Regions from separate parts of the Streptomyces sp. NPDC034084 genome, predicted to be linked through region 2. Evidence: riboswitches for the same ligand, from Rfam matches in the RefSeq annotation. Region 2 holds a riboswitch; the other holds the start of a gene.
What was found. Region 2 has a riboswitch for cobalamin ahead of ACZ51I_RS12785 (energy-coupling factor ABC transporter permease). Riboswitches for the same ligand answer to the same signal wherever they lie in the genome.
Positions count from the first base shown of each region.

Region 1: linked by a shared signal. The riboswitch ahead of ACZ51I_RS10920 (ABC transporter substrate-binding protein) and the one ahead of ACZ51I_RS12785 (energy-coupling factor ABC transporter permease) in region 2 are both predicted to bind cobalamin.

Region 1 covers NZ_JBVISK010000002.1:1,195,826-1,204,290, forward strand. The annotation lists gene ACZ51I_RS10900 (MFS transporter) at 154-1,554, opposite strand; gene ACZ51I_RS10905 (ArsR/SmtB family transcription factor) at 1,656-2,012, opposite strand; gene ACZ51I_RS10910 (ABC transporter ATP-binding protein) at 1,997-2,836, opposite strand; gene ACZ51I_RS10915 (FecCD family ABC transporter permease) at 2,833-3,888, opposite strand; gene ACZ51I_RS10920 (ABC transporter substrate-binding protein) at 3,885-4,955, opposite strand; cobalamin riboswitch at 5,036-5,213, opposite strand; gene ACZ51I_RS10925 (cold shock domain-containing protein) at 5,264-5,446, opposite strand; gene ACZ51I_RS10930 (ScbR family autoregulator-binding transcription factor) at 5,871-6,509, shown strand; gene ACZ51I_RS10935 (NAD-dependent epimerase/dehydratase family protein) at 6,557-7,510, opposite strand; gene ACZ51I_RS10940 (ScbA/BarX family gamma-butyrolactone biosynthesis protein) at 7,530-8,465, opposite strand, start outside.
Region 2 covers NZ_JBVISK010000003.1:405,284-413,748, forward strand. The annotation lists gene ACZ51I_RS12780 (energy-coupling factor ABC transporter substrate-binding protein) at 1-131, opposite strand, end outside; gene ACZ51I_RS12785 (energy-coupling factor ABC transporter permease) at 128-826, opposite strand; cobalamin riboswitch at 856-1,061, opposite strand; gene ACZ51I_RS12790 (PTS-dependent dihydroxyacetone kinase phosphotransferase subunit DhaM) at 1,140-1,592, opposite strand; gene dhaL (dihydroxyacetone kinase subunit DhaL) at 1,589-2,209, opposite strand; gene dhaK (dihydroxyacetone kinase subunit DhaK) at 2,240-3,232, opposite strand; gene ACZ51I_RS12805 (YdcF family protein) at 3,317-3,937, opposite strand; gene ACZ51I_RS12810 (GNAT family N-acetyltransferase) at 4,329-4,889, opposite strand; gene ACZ51I_RS12815 (VOC family protein) at 5,108-5,482, opposite strand; gene ACZ51I_RS12820 (SGNH/GDSL hydrolase family protein) at 5,948-6,706, shown strand; gene ACZ51I_RS12825 (hypothetical protein) at 6,832-7,407, shown strand; gene ACZ51I_RS12830 (hypothetical protein) at 7,551-7,865, shown strand; gene ACZ51I_RS12835 (hypothetical protein) at 7,889-8,176, shown strand; gene ACZ51I_RS12840 (hypothetical protein) at 8,465-8,465, shown strand, end outside.

The DNA.
Region 1 (8,465 bases), on a different contig from region 2:
TAACCACCCGCCCGGCCCCGGGCAGCGGCCCGACACGCCCGTCTCCCCCTCGCGCAACGCCGCCGCCCGGGTGCCGGACCCGGGGCCGAGCCGCGTGATCGCCCGGCCCCTCCCGTACGGCATCGGCATGAGCGCCCCGGCGGCCGGCGGCGCCTACGGTCCGGACATGGTCCGGGACCGGCCGGAGACGCGGCCACCGGGTCGGCCCGCCGCCGGTGGCCACCGCCGGTGCAGGGCGTCGATGTGGAACGCGTGCGCGTGGCGACGCCCCGCTCCTGCCAAATGCGGGTGCCCGGAAGGGAGTTCGGGGTGGGCGTGGTCCAGCTCGGCCGGGTCCTCGCGGGGCCAGAGGCGCGCCGCGCCCACGGCCCCGAGGAGGGCGAGGGCGGCGAGCGCGGCCGCCGGGACGGCGGGTCCCGCCCACGCGGCGAGGCCGCCGGCGAGCGGATAGGTGAGCAGCCAGCAGGCGTGCGAGAGGGAGAACCGGGCCGCGAAGGCGGCCGGCAGGTCGCCGTCGGCGGCCGAGCGGCGCACCACCCGGCCGCCGGGGGTGAGGACCGCCGAGCCGGCCGCGCCGGCCACCAGCCAGAGCGCGAGCAGCGCGGGCCAGGACCAGGCGCCGGACGCGACCGTGAGAGCGAGGGCGAGGAGCGCGAGTGCCCCGGGCAGGACGAAGGCGGCCCGCATCATGACGGCGCGGTCGTCGGCGCGGCTCAGGAGGCGCGGCAGCAGCAGCGCCACGGCCATGGACCCGGCCCCGTACGCGCTCAGGGCGAGCGGGACGTCGCCGGCAGGGCGGCCGAGGGTGTCGCGGACCAGGAGCACGGTGTCGACGAGGACGACGGCCCCGGCCGCCGCGACGGCGAGGTCGAGGGCGAGGAGGGCGCGCAGGCGCGGGGTCGCGAGGAGCAGCCGGACGCCGAAGGCCACCGTGGCGTAGCGGCGTCCGGTACCGGTCCCGCCCGCTCCCGCTTCGGGTCCGTGCGGGGCCGGCAGGGCGGTCGTCCGGACGAGGAGGGCGGAGCAGAGGAACCCGGCGGCGGTGCCGGCGAAGAGCCAGGAGTACGGGACGACGGTGAGCAGCGCGGCGGCCAGTACGGGGCTGGCCAGGCTCTCCAGGTCGTAGGCGAGCCGGGAGAGCGAGAGGGCTCTGGTGTAGTCACGCTCGCCGGGCAGCACCTGCGGGATCGTGGCCTGGAAGGCCGGGGTGAAGGCGGCGGAGGCGGCCTGGAGCAGGAGGATCAGGACGTACACCTGCCACACCCGCGTGACGAACGGCAGGGTGAGCGCGACCGTCGCCCGCGCCAGGTCCATCGAGACGAGCAGCACGCGCCGGGGCACGCGGTCGGCGAGCGCTCCGGCGAGCGGGGCGATCCCGACGTACGCGGCCATCTTGAGGGCGAGGACGGTGCCGAGCACGGCGGTGGCGTCGGCCCCGGCGAGGTCGTACGCGAGGAGGCTGAGGGCGATGGTCGCCAGGCCGGTGCCAGCGAGGGCGACGACCTGGGCGCCGAGGAGGCGCCGGTAGGTGCGGTTGCGCAGGACGGACGGCATGAGGGTGCCCCCGGGACGGCCACGGCGGACGGCTGAGCCTTCACCGTAACCGACATGTGCATGAGTGCGCACATGTTCACACGGAAGGGGGCGCCTGCGCGTCAGTCGTGCCAGGGCTCTCCGGTCACCTGGTGGTCGGCCCGGCTGACGGCCTCGACGACCAGGCGCTTCAGATGGCCGTCCGGCATCGCGTACACGACCCGGCGGCCGTCCTTGCGGGTCTGGACGAGCCCGCCGAGGCGCAGCTTGGCGAGGTGCTGGCTGACCGCCGGGCGCGCGGCCCCGCACGCCTCCGTCAGGGCGGTGACATCGGCCTCTCCCCGGGTGAGCAGCCACACCAGATGGAGCCTGGTGGGGTCGGAGAGCAGACCGAACACCTCGGCCGCCGCCGCGAGTTCACGCGCCCCCGGGGTCCGCCCGTGCGGACGGGCGGCTGCGGAGTCTAGGGGCTCGGACATGGGCCCACCGTACCGAGGAAGCGGATGTGCGGGCGCCCGTCGGGGCCGGGCCGGGTCACGGCGCTGCGGACCCCGTAGACCTCGGCGATGAGCTCCTCGGTGAGGACCTCGTCCGGGGTGCCGCCCGCCACCACCCGGCCCCGTGCGAGGACCACGAGCCGGTCGCAGTACATCGCCGCGAGGTTGAGGTCGTGCAGGGCGACGACGGCGGTGAGGCGGAGGCCGGCGACGAGGGCGAGGAGGTCGAGCTGGTGCTGGATGTCGAGGTGGTTGGTGGGTTCGTCGAGGAGGAGTTCGCGCGGTTCCTGGGCGAGGGCGCGGGCGATCTGCACGCGCTGGCGTTCGCCGCCGGAGAGGGTGCGCCAGGGCTGCCGGGCGCGGTCGGTGAGCCCTGTCCGGGCGAGGGCCGTGCGGACGGCGGCCTCGTCCGCAGCCGATGGCGGGGCCCAGGCCCTGCGGTGCGGGACGCGGCCGAGGCGTACGACGTCGGCGACCGTCAGGTCGGTCTGGGTGTCGGCCTGCTGCTCCACCGTGGCGAGGCGCCGGGCGACCGTGCGCCGGCCGAGCCCGCCGAGCGGGTCGCCGTCGAGGGTGACGACCCCGGAGTCGGGGGTGAGGACGCCGGCGAGGAGGCGGAGGAGGGTGGACTTGCCCGACCCGTTGGGCCCGAGCAGGCCGGTGACGGTGCCGGGGGCGAGCGTGAGGCTGACGCCGTCGAGGACGAGGGTGCCGCCGGCCGTGCGCGAGACCCGCTCGGCGCGGAGGCCGGCGCGCGTGCCCGCGTCGGCGCCCGTGTCCGCGACCCTGCCGGCGGTGGCGGTCATCGGGTGCTCCTGGTGCGGTACAGGACGAGGACGAAGGCCGGTACGCCGATCAGCGAGGTCACCACGCCCACCGGCACCTCCTGCGGGTCGAGGACCGTGCGGGCGAGGGTGTCGGCCCAGACGAGGAACACCGCCCCGGCCAGGGCGGTGACCGGCAGGAGGCGGACGTGGCCGGGTCCCGCGAGGGCGCGGGCGGCGTGCGGCAGGACGAGCCCGACGAAGCCGATCGCTCCGGCGGCCGAGACCAGGGCGGCCGTCAGGAGGGCGGTGACGCAGAGCAGGACGAGCCGGGTCCGCGCCACGGCGACGCCGAGCGCGGAGGCGGCCTCCTCCCCGAACGCGAAGGCGTCCAGGGTCCTTCCGTACCCGCCGCAGATCAGCAGGGCCGCCGCGAGGACGGCGAGGCACACCCACACCTCGCTCCAGCCCGCCCCGGAGAGCGAGCCGAGCAGCCAGAAGAGCACGCCCCGGGTCGTCTCGGCGTCGGCGGCGGTCATCACGACGAAGGAGGTGAGGGCGGAGAAGAGCTGCATCGCGGCGACGCCCGCGAGCACCACCCGGTCCGTCGAGCCGCCGAGGGTGTGGCTGAGCAGCAGGACCAGCGCGAAGGAGACCACCGCCCCCAGGAACGCCCCGCCGGTGACGGAGAGGACGCCTCCGCCGACGCCGAGGACGACGACCGCGACGGCGCCGGTCGAGGCGCCGGAGGAGACGCCCAGGACGAAGGGGTCGGCGAGCGGGTTGCGCAGGAGCGACTGCATCACCGCACCGCAGACGGCGAGTCCGGCGCCGCAGACGGCGGCGAGGAGGGTACGGGGCAGTCGCAGGTCCCAGACGATCCCGTCGCGGATCGGCGAGAGGTCCGAGGCGCCGCCGCCGAGGTGGGCGGCGACCACGGACCCGACCTCGCCGACCCCGAGGTCCGCCGGGCCGATGGTGATGGCCACGGCCACCGACAGACAGAGGAGCGCGAGCCCGGCCGCCGCCCACAGCAGCACCGTGACACCGGCGCGTACCACCACCTCGCGGGACGCGCCCTCACCTGCCGTCACTTCGCGAGACCGTACGCGCGGAGCGCGGCCGCCACCTTCTCGACGCCCTCGACGGTACGGAGGGTGGGGTTCATCGCCTGGCCGCTGAGCAGGACGTACCGCTTGCGCCGTACCGCCGTCATGTTCCGGGTGACGGGGTCGGACTCCAGGAACTCGATCTTCTTCGCGGCACTCTCGGCCGACTGCGAGCGGCGGGTCAGATCGCCGAGCACGAGGACGTCGGGGTCGCGGTCCGCGACGGTCTCCCAGTTGATCTGGGGCCACTCCTCACGGGTGTCGTCGAAGACGTTCTTCACCCCGAGCGCGTGGCTGACGATCCCGGGCGCACCGCAACAGCCGGCCATGTACGGCGACTTGGAGTCCGAGAACCAGTAGAGGACGGTGGCGCCCGTGACGTCGGCCGCCGCCGTGGCCTTCGCCACCCGGGCCTTGAGCCCGGCGACGAGCTTCTCGCCCCGCTCGGGGACCGCGAACACCCGGGCCAGGTCTCGGATCTCGCCGTAGACCGTGTCCATGGTGAGGGGCCGGGTGCGGACGCCGTCGCCGTCACCGCCGTTGTCCTTGCCGACGCAGTCGGTGGGCGAGAGGTAGGTGGGGACGCCGAGCTGCTCGAAGCGCTCGCGGGGCGCCACCCCGCCCTTGCCGAGGGTGTACGCGAAGGAGGCGGCCGCGAAGTCGGGTTCGGCGTCGAGGACCTTCTCGAAGGAGGGGTAGCGGTCGGCGAGGCGGGGCACCTTCGCGTTCTCCTTCTCCAGGCCCTTGAGCACCGGGTCCGTCCAGGTGGCGGTGCCCACCATGCGGTCGGCGAGGCCGAGGGAGAGCATGATCTCCGCCGCTCCCTGGTCGAGGGCGACGGCCCGTCGCGGGGCGCGGTCGACCCGGACCGGCCGTCCGCAGTCGTCGTCGAGGATCACCGGGAAGCCGGACTCCGGGGACCCGGCCCGGGCGGCCGCGCCCTTCCCCGGCGCGTCGGCGGGCCCACCGCCGCAGCCGGTCGCCGTCGTGGTGAGGAGCAGGGCGCCGGCCAGGGTGAGCACGGCGGAGCGGACGGGGTGTGCGAGCGGCACGGGAACTTCCTCTGCGGCCACGGCTCATACGCGGAGCCTGTCGTACGGTCCTCCCCGGACGACGGCGTGCCGCCGGGGCCGCCAGCAGGTCTTCGGACTCGGGGTCAGCCGGACGGAGCGCCTTCCCGGGCCCGTCGTGCCGCCCAGTGGCCGATGCTCCGCCCGTCGCCCTCACCGCTGCGCGTCAGTTCCGGTCTCCCACCGGATTCCCTGACCCGTGGACGTACCCGTTCAGGTGCGTACAAAGGTGCGACTGGCCTCGGCACAGTACCACCGGGCGCCGGCCGCGCCCCGGGGCCCGGCCGGTGTCAGAGACGCAGTTCCTTCGCCTCGAAGCGGCCCTCGCCGAGGACCAGGACGAAGGAGATCTGCTGGCCCTCGGAGACCGTTCGCTCCTCGCCCTCGATGTCCTCGGCGCTGAAGTACACCTGTTCCTCGGAGCCCACGGGGACGACGAAGCCGTACCCGCCGAGACGATTGAAGGAATGCACGAACCCTGTGCTTCTGCCGTCCACCGCGACCTCCTCGTCGTCACCGGCGACGCGGTCGAGGGTGCCCGGCGCCGGGCGGCGGCCGTGTCCGCGTCTCAGGGGAGATGTACCCCTTCCGGGCACCCTTCGCCACCGGCGTCCCGCGGAGGTACTCGGCGGGGGGCGAACCACTCCCGACGATCTCGTAGAATATTCAACAGAGGCCTGCTGTCGGAGATCCCCCGTGTCCGACAGCGGGCCTCGCCCTTTTCCTCACGGGTCGGGCGCGGCCGCCCTGGTAAGCGATCCGCCGTGAACCTGCCGGGGCGCCGCACCGACTCCTCGGCCTGCCGGAGCGCGCGGTCGAGGCCCGACGCCGGCGCACCGAGGCGCGGCCTCCGCTCGTACAATACCGAGCAGTCGGTTTACAGTCGTGGAGCCATCGGTGACCAAACAAGAGCGGGCTGCACGCACCCGTGACGCGCTGATCAGGTCGGCGGCCGGGGAGTTCGACCGGCACGGTTACGCCCTGGCCACGCTGTCCGCCATCAGCTCGGGAGCGGGCGTGAGCCCCGGCGCGCTCCACTTCCACTTCGAGAACAAGGCGGCCGTCGCCGGCGCCGTCGAGGACGAGGCCCGCAGCACCCTGCGCCGGGCCGCCCGCCTCGTGTACGGACAGGTGTCGAACGCCCTGCAGAACCTCGTCGACACCTCGCACGCGCTGGCCCGACTGGTCCGCGAGGACGTCGTCGTCCGCGCCGGATTCCGGCTCAGCTGCGCCGGTGACTCCCGTACGGATCTCACTCTGCGCCAGGAGTGGCAGAGCTGTGTGCAGCAGCGGCTCGCGGAGGCGGCCGACGAGGGACTGCTCGCCGTCGGTGCCGGGCGCCGGCAGGACCTCGCCCGCACGGTCGTGGCCGCCACCATCGGCCTGGAGGCCCTCGGCAGGGACAACGGCGAATGGCTGTCCCCCCGGACCGTCACGGGCCTGTGGGGCACACTGCTTCCGACACTGGCGGGCCCGGAGGCCCTCGCCGGGCTCGACCCGGCGGGCAGTCAGGCCGTGACCGCGCTCCTCGGCTGACTGCGGGCGGGGATCCGGCCGGGCGGGCGGGCCGGGCGGGCAAGCCGTCAGGAGCGGCCGAGGAGATCCCGGTACCACGCCAGGTGGCCGGCGAAGCCCGCCCTGAAGCCCGGCCCCGGGTCACAGCCCAGGTCCCGCCAGGGTCGCTCGTCGGCGAACCAGTGGTCGGTCGCGAGCATGTCGAGGTGGTGTTGCGCGAAGGGAAGGTCCGCCAGCAGCGCACGGGCTCCGGCGATGTCCACCACCGGCTCGCGGGGCCGGTCCGCCGCACCGCCGACCAACTGCTCGGCGGCCGCGAGCAGCTCCGCCACCGGCACGGGCTCGGGGTGGTCGACGTGGTACGGACCCGGCCGGGTCGCCGGCGAGAGCGCCGCGCCGAACAGGGCGCCCGCCAGGCTCTCGACGTCGATCAGGGAATGCAGCGAGGAGCCCCCGTCGAGCGGGCCGGGCAGCGCGGCGAGCAGCCGGACGAGACTGGGCATCAGCTGCCGGTCGCCCGTGCCGTACACGAGGTGGGGCCGCAGTACCGTCCCGCCGGCGTCCATGACGTGCCGCTCCCCCGCCGCGCGGGTGCGGCTGGTCGCCGAGCCCGGGGCGAGGGGCAGGGTGCCGGGGGCCGCCGCCCGGAAGGGGCCGCGGCCGTGGACGGAGGCGGTGCTGAGGGAGACGATCCGGCTCACCCCGGCGCGTACGGCCGCGTCGACCAGGGCGCGGGTCCCGGCGTCGTTGACCGCGCGGGCCGTCTCCTCGTCCGCGCCGATCGCCGAGGCGCAGTGGATCAGTACGTCGACGCCCTCGCAGGCGCGGCGGAGCGAGGCGGGGTCGCGGAGGTCCCCCGGGGCGATCTCGATGTCCGCACGGGCCCCTGGACCGGCCGGTGGGGTGAGCGGGCGGCGGGAGAGCAGCCGTACGAGGCCGGGCTCCGGCGCGGCCGCGGCCTTCGCCGCCACCCGGCCGCCGATGAATCCGGTCGCGCCGGTGATCAGAAGGCGAGGCCCCATGGTTCCGTTCCGGTCGGTTTCAGCCCGCCAGGCGGCTGTCACGGCCGGCTCCGGCCACCGCCAGGTCCCGGGCCGGAGAGGTGAGGGTGCAGAGGAAGACCGGTTGTCCGTCCTGCAGGCCGGTGACGCGCACGGTGGTCGCGTCGGGGCGGGAGGGGGGAAGGATCTCGGTCTCGATCCAGCAGGGGCTGTCGAGTTCGGCGTACCGGGAGAACGAGACGTCCATGTCCGTCGGCAGGTACGCCCCGCTGCCGAGGGTTGCCGTCGCCGCCTGCCGGGCGGCTTCGAGGAGCAGCATCCCGGGCACGTGGTCGTTCGGGCGCCGGAAGAGGGTGGGGTGGGCGGTGTTGACCCGGAGCCGCCACTGACCGGGGCGGGTCCCGGGGGCCAGGACGACGTCCTGGGGCCGGCGCCGGCCGACCAGGTGCGGTGCGACGCACGGAAGCAGCGGAACGGGCCGGCCGAGCACGGCCATCCGCTCGCCCCGGATCCTGCGGTAGGCCAGGGCCGAGGTGCAGCGGGCCAGGGCGCCGCCGGTGGCGAGGTGACGGCCGTCGCGGGTGAGCACCATGGTCACGCGCAGGTTCCGGAGGCTGCCGCGACGTCTGACGAGGTCGGAGCAGATGACGTCGACGCTCACCTCGGAGGAGAGGTCGCTCACGGTGAGCGCCTCGGCGTCGGCCGTGTAATGGAGTCCCCACATGACGAACTGATCCTCGACGGGTACCCCGAATTCGGCGTGTGCGACGAGCATGGTGGCCTGGCGTATCGTCTCGGCCACCAGTACGGGGTCGTGCCGGTCCCCTGCCACCGGAGAGAAGAAGGGATGTGCGGCAGGCCAGCGAGCGGAGACGCAGAAGCGATTCTCCGTCAGTTGGGTCCAGCCCGTGGGGATGATGTCCGCGGGATCCGCCCGGTGCACGAACTCCCCGGGGACGCAGGTCGTCGCTCCTCG
Region 2 (8,465 bases):
GTCTCCGCCTCGCCGTCGGAACCGGCGAACGGCTGCTCCTTGTGGTCGCCGAGGCCGAGCGCGAGCGGCAGGACCGCGAGCGCGGCGACGACGAGCAGCAGCAGGGTGTTGATCTTCGCGTTACGGCTCATCGCGCCGCCGCCTCCTCGTGCTGTTCCCGCCGCGCCGGAGCGAGCACGCCCAGCCGGGTCAGCTCGCCCTTGCTGGACTGCGTGAGCAGCCGCATCACGAGCACCGTGAGGAGACCCTCGCTCACCGCCAGCGGAATCTGGGTCACGGCGAAGATCCCGCCGAACTTGGCGAGCGCGCCGGGCACACCGCTGCCGGGGTCGGGGAACGCCAGGGCCAGCTGCACGCTGGTGACGCAGTACGTCGACAGGTCGGCGACGAACGCGCCGAAGAAGACGGCCACCATCAGCGGCGCACCGAACCGCCGCAGCAGCCGGTACGTCCCGTACCCCGCCCACGGCCCGACGATCGCCATCGAGAAGGCGTTGGCGCCGAGCGTGGTCAGCCCGCCGTGCGCGAGCAGCAGGGCCTGGAAGAGGAGGGTGATCGTCCCCAGGACGGCCATGATCGGCGGCCGGAAGAGGATCGCGCCCAGACCCGTACCGGTCGGATGGGAACAACTACCCGTCACGGACGGCAGCTTGAGCGCCGACAGGACGAAGGTGAAGGCGCCGGAGGCACCGAGCAACAGGGTGGATTCGGGATTCGACCGTACCTCGCGGGTCAGCGCGCGTACCCCGTGGACGACGAACGGAGCGGCCGCGACGCTCCAGGCTGCGGCGTGCACAGGGGGCAGATACCCCTCGGCTATATGCATGATCGGGAGACCCTCTCCAGCACCTCGTGGATGGACAACGCACCCTGGCCGGTCTCCTGGCTGACGGTCATACGGCCCGACTCCGCCTTCCCACACCGCCGCGGTCTCCCGCGCCGGTCCAGTGGCTTCCCCGAGGTGTTCCCCCCGGGGGTGGAGCCGGACCTCCCGATCACAGTGGCGAGGGCCGCACCGGTACCGCACCGGTTTCCCGTACACCAAGGCCCTGCGACATTAGTGTGTTGACCTGCTGGATCACAACACGGTCGCCACGCGGCGCGCCCCGATGATCACTCCACGCACTCGTGCGGCGCGCTCACTCCTTGCGGTAGGAGTACGCCTCCGAGGCCGCCGCCGCCACCGCGTCGAGGTCGCCGCCGGCGCTCGCCGTCACCAGCGCGGCGACCGCGCCCTCGACGAACGGCGCGTCCACGAGACGGGAGCCCGCGGGCAGTTCGTCACCCTCGGCGAGGAGCGCCTTCACGGTGAGGACCGCGCTGCCCAGGTCGACGAGGAGCGCCACCCCGGCGCCCCGGTCGACGGCCTCCGCCGCCGCGCGGATCAGCTCGGAACTCGTCCCGAGCCCGCCGTCCGGCGTCCCGCCCGCGGGCAGGACCGGCGCGAGGTCGCCGACGCCCGCGAGGCCGCGGGCGAGCTCGGCCACGGCCGTCGCGACCGCCGCGCTGTGCGAGACGAGGACGATGCCGACGGGCGCCGAGTCGGCTGCCAACGGCTCCGGGGCCCCGGCGGCTCCGGCCGCGGGGCTCATCGCGCCCCCTCCGCGCGCGCGGTCACGGCGAGCGCCGCGAACAGCAGCGCCGACGACGTCGCCCCCGGATCCTGGTGCCCGATCGACCGCTTCCCGAGATAACTGGCCCTCCCCTTGCGCGCCTGGAGGGGTACGGTTCCGAGGGCGCCCTCCTCGGCGGCGGCGCGGGCCGCCTCGTACGAGCTCCGCAGCCCCTCCACGCCGGGCACGAGGGCGTCGAGCATCGTCTTGTCGCCCACCTGGGCACCGCCCAGCTGCGACACGGCGGTCACCCCGGCACCGAGCGCCTCCGCCAACCGGTGCCGGGTGACCTCCGCGTCCTCGCCCAGGGCCTTGCCGGTGCGCCGCAGCAGCGTCCCGTACAGCGGTCCCGAAGCGCCGCCGACGGTGGAGATGAGCTGCCGTCCGGCGGCGGTCAGCACCGCGCCCGGAGTCGCCGGAGGCTCCTTCGCCAGGACCTCCGTCACGGCGGCGAACCCCCGCTTGAGATTGGCCCCGTGGTCGGCGTCGCCGATCGCCGAGTCCAGCTCGGTGAGCCGCTCCGCCTCCCGGTCGACGTCCACGGCCACCGCGGCCAGCCAGCGCACCAGGAACCCGGCGCCGATCGTCTCCGTCATGTCGCTCCCTTCCCCTCGTCCTCTCCCGGCTCACCGGCCCCAGCGCAGCGCGGGCGTCTGGACCGGGGCGTCCCACAGGCGCAGCAGCTCCTCGTCGACCTCGCACAGGGTCACCGAGCAGCCGGCCATGTCGAGCGAGGTCACGTAGTTCCCGACCAGTGTGCGGGCCACCGGCACCCCCCGCTCGCCGAGGACCCGCTGCACCTCGGCGTTGAACCCGTACAGCTCCAGGAGCGGGGTCCCGCCCATGCCGTTCACCAGGACGATGACCGGACCGGACGGACGCAGGTCCTCCACGACGGCGTCGACGGCGAAGTCCGCGATCTCCCGCGAGGTCATCATGGGCCGCCGCTCCCGACCCGGCTCGCCGTGGATGCCGATCCCCAACTCCAGCTCCCCCTCGGGGAGATCGAAGGTCGGGCTGCCCTTCGCGGGGGTCGTGCAGGCGCTCAGGGCCACCCCGAAGGAGCGGGACCGCTCGGCGACCCGGCGGGCGACCGACTCGACCCGCTCCAGAGGGGCGCCCTCCTCGGCGGCCGCGCCCGCGATCTTCTCCACGAACATCGTGGCCCCGGTGCCCCGCCGGCCCGCCGTGTACAGACTGTCCGTCACCGCCACGTCGTCGTCGACGAGGACCTTCGCGACCTGGATGCCCTCGTCCTCGGCGAGCTCCGCCGCCATCTCGAAGTTCAGCACGTCACCGGTGTAGTTCTTGACGACGAACAGCACCCCGGCCCCGCTGTCGACCGCGGCCGCGGCCCGCACCATCTGATCGGGCACGGGCGAGGTGAACACCTCGCCCGGACAGGCGGCCGCCAGCATCCCGGGTCCCACGAACCCCCCGTGCAGCGGCTCGTGCCCCGACCCGCCGCCGGACACCAGCGCCACGTTCCCCCCCACGGGCGCGTCCCGCCGCACCACCACGCGCCGCTCCACGTCCACGGTCAACTCGGGATGCGCCGCGGCCATCCCCCGCAGCGCGTCGGCGACGACGGTCTCCGGAACGTTGATCAGCATCCTCATGGATACCTCCTGGTGAGAGCTGTCATTGATCTTGGCGGTCCGTGGTGCTCGAAAGCGGACTCGCGAGATCCTGATGCTGCCCCATCACCGACTGATTTGACATGGCGTCACCCCCCCCCCCCGCTCCTCGGCTTTGATGCCACGGAGTGTCCAAAGCCCGTACAGAGCCAACAGCGGTTTACCGATCATCCACTCGCCAGGACGGTAGTCATCCGCTCGCACGAGCCTCTCAGCAAGATCAGGGCGCTGCCGCCGCAAGTACGCACGGGCCTTGAGCGCGTGAGCTGGTTGGGAGGCGATCTTGATGTGGTCGACATCCTCAAGCAGCGGGATCACGTTCGTGATGTTCTCCCATGTCGTCGCGCTCTGGTCTTCGAGAAGCACCGTGCCGTCGAACCCGAGTACCGACTTCGCGTAGTCAGCCATCAGCTGGGCTTCCGCGGCGTAGCTGCCGGTCGCACCACCGCTGAAGATCACGAGGGTGCTTCGCGCACCGCCGGCGGCAACGGAGCGAATTCCGGCACGAACGCGCCAGCGGTTGATGAAGTTCGCCGTCGAATGTCGGTTCCGGTAGCCCAACACGACCACGGCTTCTGATGCGCCCCCGCTGCTCCCCACGAGGGCTCGGGACCAGCGCCAGTTCATCCACTCGCCCCAGGCAAGGGCCGCAGTCGCAGCTATCGCCAGCCCTGTTCTTCGTCGCATGCGGCGACTCTAGGGCAGCGCCGTATGGGGCAGCGAACTACCATCCACCCTAAAGAGAACGCATTCTGTCAGGGCTTCTCAGAAGCGGCCGGCGATCGGCGCCGTGGTCGTCGAAGAACGTGAAGGTGTCCGTCAGCGCCTGTTCGGCGACCTCAACCTGGCGGCACCGCCCCGGTATGCTTCGGCCCGTTCCGGGCATCGGATGGGTGTTCCGGTCGACCCGCGCACTCAGAGCGTTGCTGGTGAGGCCGAGAAACATCTCTGCCGAGTCATGCAGGGAGAGGAGGCTGCTTGCTCCCATCGGAGCAGTTGTCAAGAGTTGTGGATCGCCTGGGGGCAAGATTGCCTGTTCACAGCGGAACCTCTGAACTTCCAGCTGAACGACCGACCCCTACTTACGCTGTTCCCACTCGCTTCGGGTGAGTTCGTACTCGACTTCCCCGGCCTCGGAGCCTTCGATCGCATCAGGCCAGTCCCCGGTGAAGTTGCGGAGGAACGACAGGCCCGCTTTCTCCATTACACGCCGGGATCCCGTGTTGACCGTCATGGTGTTCGCGGTGACTCGTTCCACCCCGAGATCTGTGAAACCGCTGCGGATCAGGGCCCGTGAACCCTCGGTGCCGTAGCCGTTTCCCCAGGCGGCCTTGTGCAGCCGGTAGCCGAGTTCGACCACGGCGGGGCTGTGCTCGTCCAGGGGGCGGAATTCGAACCAGCCCAGGAAGGTCCCGGTTTCCTTCTCCTGCGCGGCCCAGTAGCCGCGGGTCCCGAAGCACGGGTAGTCGTGGAGAAGCCTGGGCAGGGTCTGTCCCAGGATCGTCTCGCGGCTCGTGGGCCGGCCGCCGTTGATGAAGCGCATGACGTCGGGGTCGTTGTCCAGTGCGAGCAGGTGGTCGACGTCGGCCTCGGTGAACGCGCGCAGCACGAGCCGATCGGTCTCCAGGAAGATGTCCATGCCGCGATCTTCACCACCGGCAGCTGGGCCCGCCACCGGATATTTTGTGGCAGGCAGGCGAAGAGGGCGTGGTTCATGCCGCTTGGGACCCGGCTGCGTGCTCCCCGTCGCTGCCCTGGGGGCAACCGCGACGTAGGGGGAAGGGTGAGAGGAAGCGCGTCGCCCTCTGTCGGGACGGGCAGGGCCGTCGGCGGAGAAGGTGGAAGTGGGGGAGGCGTTCAGGCGCCGGGAAGGAAGAGGCAGAACAGATGGCCGTGAGGGTCGCGGAGGACCCGCACATCCTTCTGAGGCTGGTACTCCTCCACCGTCGCGCCCAGGGCGCAAGCCCGCTCGGTCTCCGCCTCCAGGTCGTCGACTTGCAGGTCCAGGTGCGCTTGCATCTGCTGAGTCTTCGGACGCTGCGGCCAGGTGGGAGGGGTGTGATCGGTTTCCAGCTGGAAGCTGAGGCTGGGACGTTCCTGTTCGGGAGCCCGCAGCCGGACCCACTCCGGCGCGCGCTCGACTTCCTCCCAGCGCAGCAGCGCTCGGTAGAAGTCGGCGAGCGCGGGAGGATCGGGCGTACCGAGGACGAAGGCACCGAGAGAGGTCGTCATCTCTCCCGTCTTGCCCCGAGGCTCACCTCTACACCTCTGTGGCCGGCCGCCGACGGGGAGGCGTTGTCACGTCGCCGTCGAAGGGTGCCCGTCAGGTCGTGCGCCCTTCGCGTACGCGGACTTCTCCGGCCGTTCCCCCCCGCGGCCAGAGCGCCGGGGGCGCCGTGTTCGCGGTGCCACGGCACTCGCGGCCGCGGTGGTCGTGTCCGGGGTGACAGCGGCCGGTGCGGATGGGACCGGTTGATTGCTCGCTCGGTGGTTTGTCGGGGCGCGTCCTCGCCCCTCGACGGAGGCCGAGGCAACTAGCCGGTTCACACGTCTATCGCGCGGGCTGTGATCGCTGCTAGAAGAGTGACTCTTCAACAACTCCCGGTCACGGGTCATCCTGAGGAGTCGCCTGTCATGTCCATGTCCATTCCCACGTCCGTGCCCAGATTTGGAAGGGTTCTGCTCGCGCTGCTGGCGATGGTCGCCGCGAGCGCCGGCCTGGCCCTGCCCGCCTCCGCCGCCGCGGCGACGGGGGAGCGGTACGTCGCTCTCGGGGACTCCTACTCCTCCGGGGTGGGCGCCGGCAGCTACCTGTCCGACAGTGGCAGTTGTCAGCGCAGCAGCAAGGCCTACCCCTCCCTGTGGGCGGCCGCCAACGCCCCGGCGTCGTTCTCCTTCACCGCCTGTTCGGGAGCGACGACCAGTACCGTGAAGAGCGGCCAGCTGGCCCCGCTCACCACCTCCACCACCCTCGTCAGCGTCACCGCCGGCGGCAACGACGTCGGGTTCGCGAACGTCATGCAGACCTGCGTCCTGCAGAGCGAGACGACCTGTGTCAACGCGGTCAACAACGCCATCGCGCAGGTCAACAACACCCTGCCCGGAGCTCTTTCCTCTCTCTACGGCGCCATCCGGAGCAGGGCGCCGCAGGCTCATGTCGTCGTGCTCGGATACCCGCGCTTCTACCAGTTGAACGGCGGTTGCATCGTCGGGCTGAGCGAAACCGAGCGGGCGGCAATCAACCGGGGCAGTGACGCCCTCAACGGCATGCTCGCCAAGCAGGCCGCCGACGCCGGGTTCTCCTACTCCAGCGTCGTGGACGAGTTCACCGGCCACGAGATCTGCTCGAGCGCCGCCTGGCTGCACAGCGTCTCGGTGCCCGTCTCGGACAGCTACCACCCCACGGCCACGGGCCAGTCCAGCGGTTACCTGCCGGCCTTCCGCTCCGCCGTCTGATCCCACACCCCGTGCCCCGGGGCCTTCCGCGTCCAGAGGTCGACGCGGGTAGACCTCGCGGTCGGTCGCTCACGCACCCCCGCACCGCCCGTACCCACTCGCCGAAGCCGACCAGGAGGAAATCCATGAAGTCTCCGCAGGTGCCCAACGGTCACTCCGTCCGCGACACGGCCGCGACCCGTACACGAGCTACCGCGCTTCGCTCCGTCCTGACCGCTCTCGCCCTCGTCCTCGGCGCGCTCTTCGCGCCCGGCGTCGGCGTTCTCACCGCCGCCGGCGAGGCCCACGCGGTCACCAAGATCAGCCACGCCACCGCGACCTCGATGTTCCGGAACTCCGGGATCACCTGGTCGTCCTCGGGCGGCTGCTCGGACCGCTACAACTCCACCTGCACGTCCTTCGAGCAGCTCAACCTCGCCACCGCCCAGGGCGCCCAGACCCTCAAGAGCGCCAGCGGCTGCGCCCTGAACATCACCGGCGGCACCGAGACCGGCCACGCGAGCGGCACGTACTCGCACTGGAACGGTTACAAGCTCGACTTCAGCAAGTACACCTGCCTCGGCAGCTACATCAAGAACACGTTCGCCTACATCGGGCTGCGCGGCGACGGAGCCCCGCAGTGGAAGTCCGGCGCGGGCAACGTCTACGCCGACGAGGGCAGCCACTGGGACGTGACCTTCTACAACTGCGGCGGCTGCTGACCCCGAGCCGGCCTCGTGGCGAGGGGCGGCCTGTCAGACGCGTTCCTCGCCACGAGAACTGTTGTGGTCATGACAACCGTCCGTCTATGGTTTACGCGCGTTGACCGCATCCCGGTGATCTCGCCTCAAGGAGTCGATGAGCGATGCCGCACACCAGACGAGTGCTTGCCACGGCCGCAGCCGCAGTCGCCGCAGCGGCGCTGCTGCAATCGCCGGCCCAGGCGGCCGTGGTGCCCGAACACGCGATCATCATCTGCCAGAGCGCCAGTTTCTACGCGAACTACGACAGCTCCTCCGGTCCGACAGGCTTCCTGCGCACCCTGTCGTACGGCGACAAGGTCGGCCACACCCGAGGCGCCCACCCGGTCTACAACGGCTGGGCCGCCACCTTCGACTTCGGCCCCAACGACTGGGGTTACGTGCGCTACGAATGCATCGGCGGCTACGGCTCCTGGTGAGCCGGGATTCGGGAGGGAACGTCATGTCCGCACTTCGCACCGCCCGCACCGCGGCGGTGGCGGCCGCCGTCGGAGCGGCCCTGCTGCTCGGCTCCGGACCCGCCCAGGCCGCCAACGGCACCATCGGCGAACGCGAGACGGTCTGCGCCCAGGACCTCTTCGTCCGCACGGCCCCGGCAGGCGCCTGGATGGGCACCCTCTACCAGGGCCAGACCTTCCTGGTGGAGAGCAAGCAGTCCGGCTGGGTGTACGGCTTCGCCTACGGCTCCATCAACCGCCACGGCTGGGTCCAGGACGGCTGGTTCTGCTGACCCCGGGAGAGGCGCCGGGCCTGTCCTGCCGAGCACGGTAGGACAGGCCCTGGCCCTGGCGGCGCCTCACGCGCTCTCGTGCGGCTCTGTGGCAGACGCTCGGGAATGCTCCCGCACTTCGTCAACCGATTCCGGGGAGTCGCCGCCCGTCCCGGTCGGTCGGCTGTACCCGTCCCCGTCCCCGCCCCCGCAGCCGGACCCGGCCGACCCGCCGTGCGCCGCCCTCGGTGCCCCTGGTGGCCGCTGACCGTTCTGCCCCACGCCCCAGCCCACCACGAAGGAGACCCAG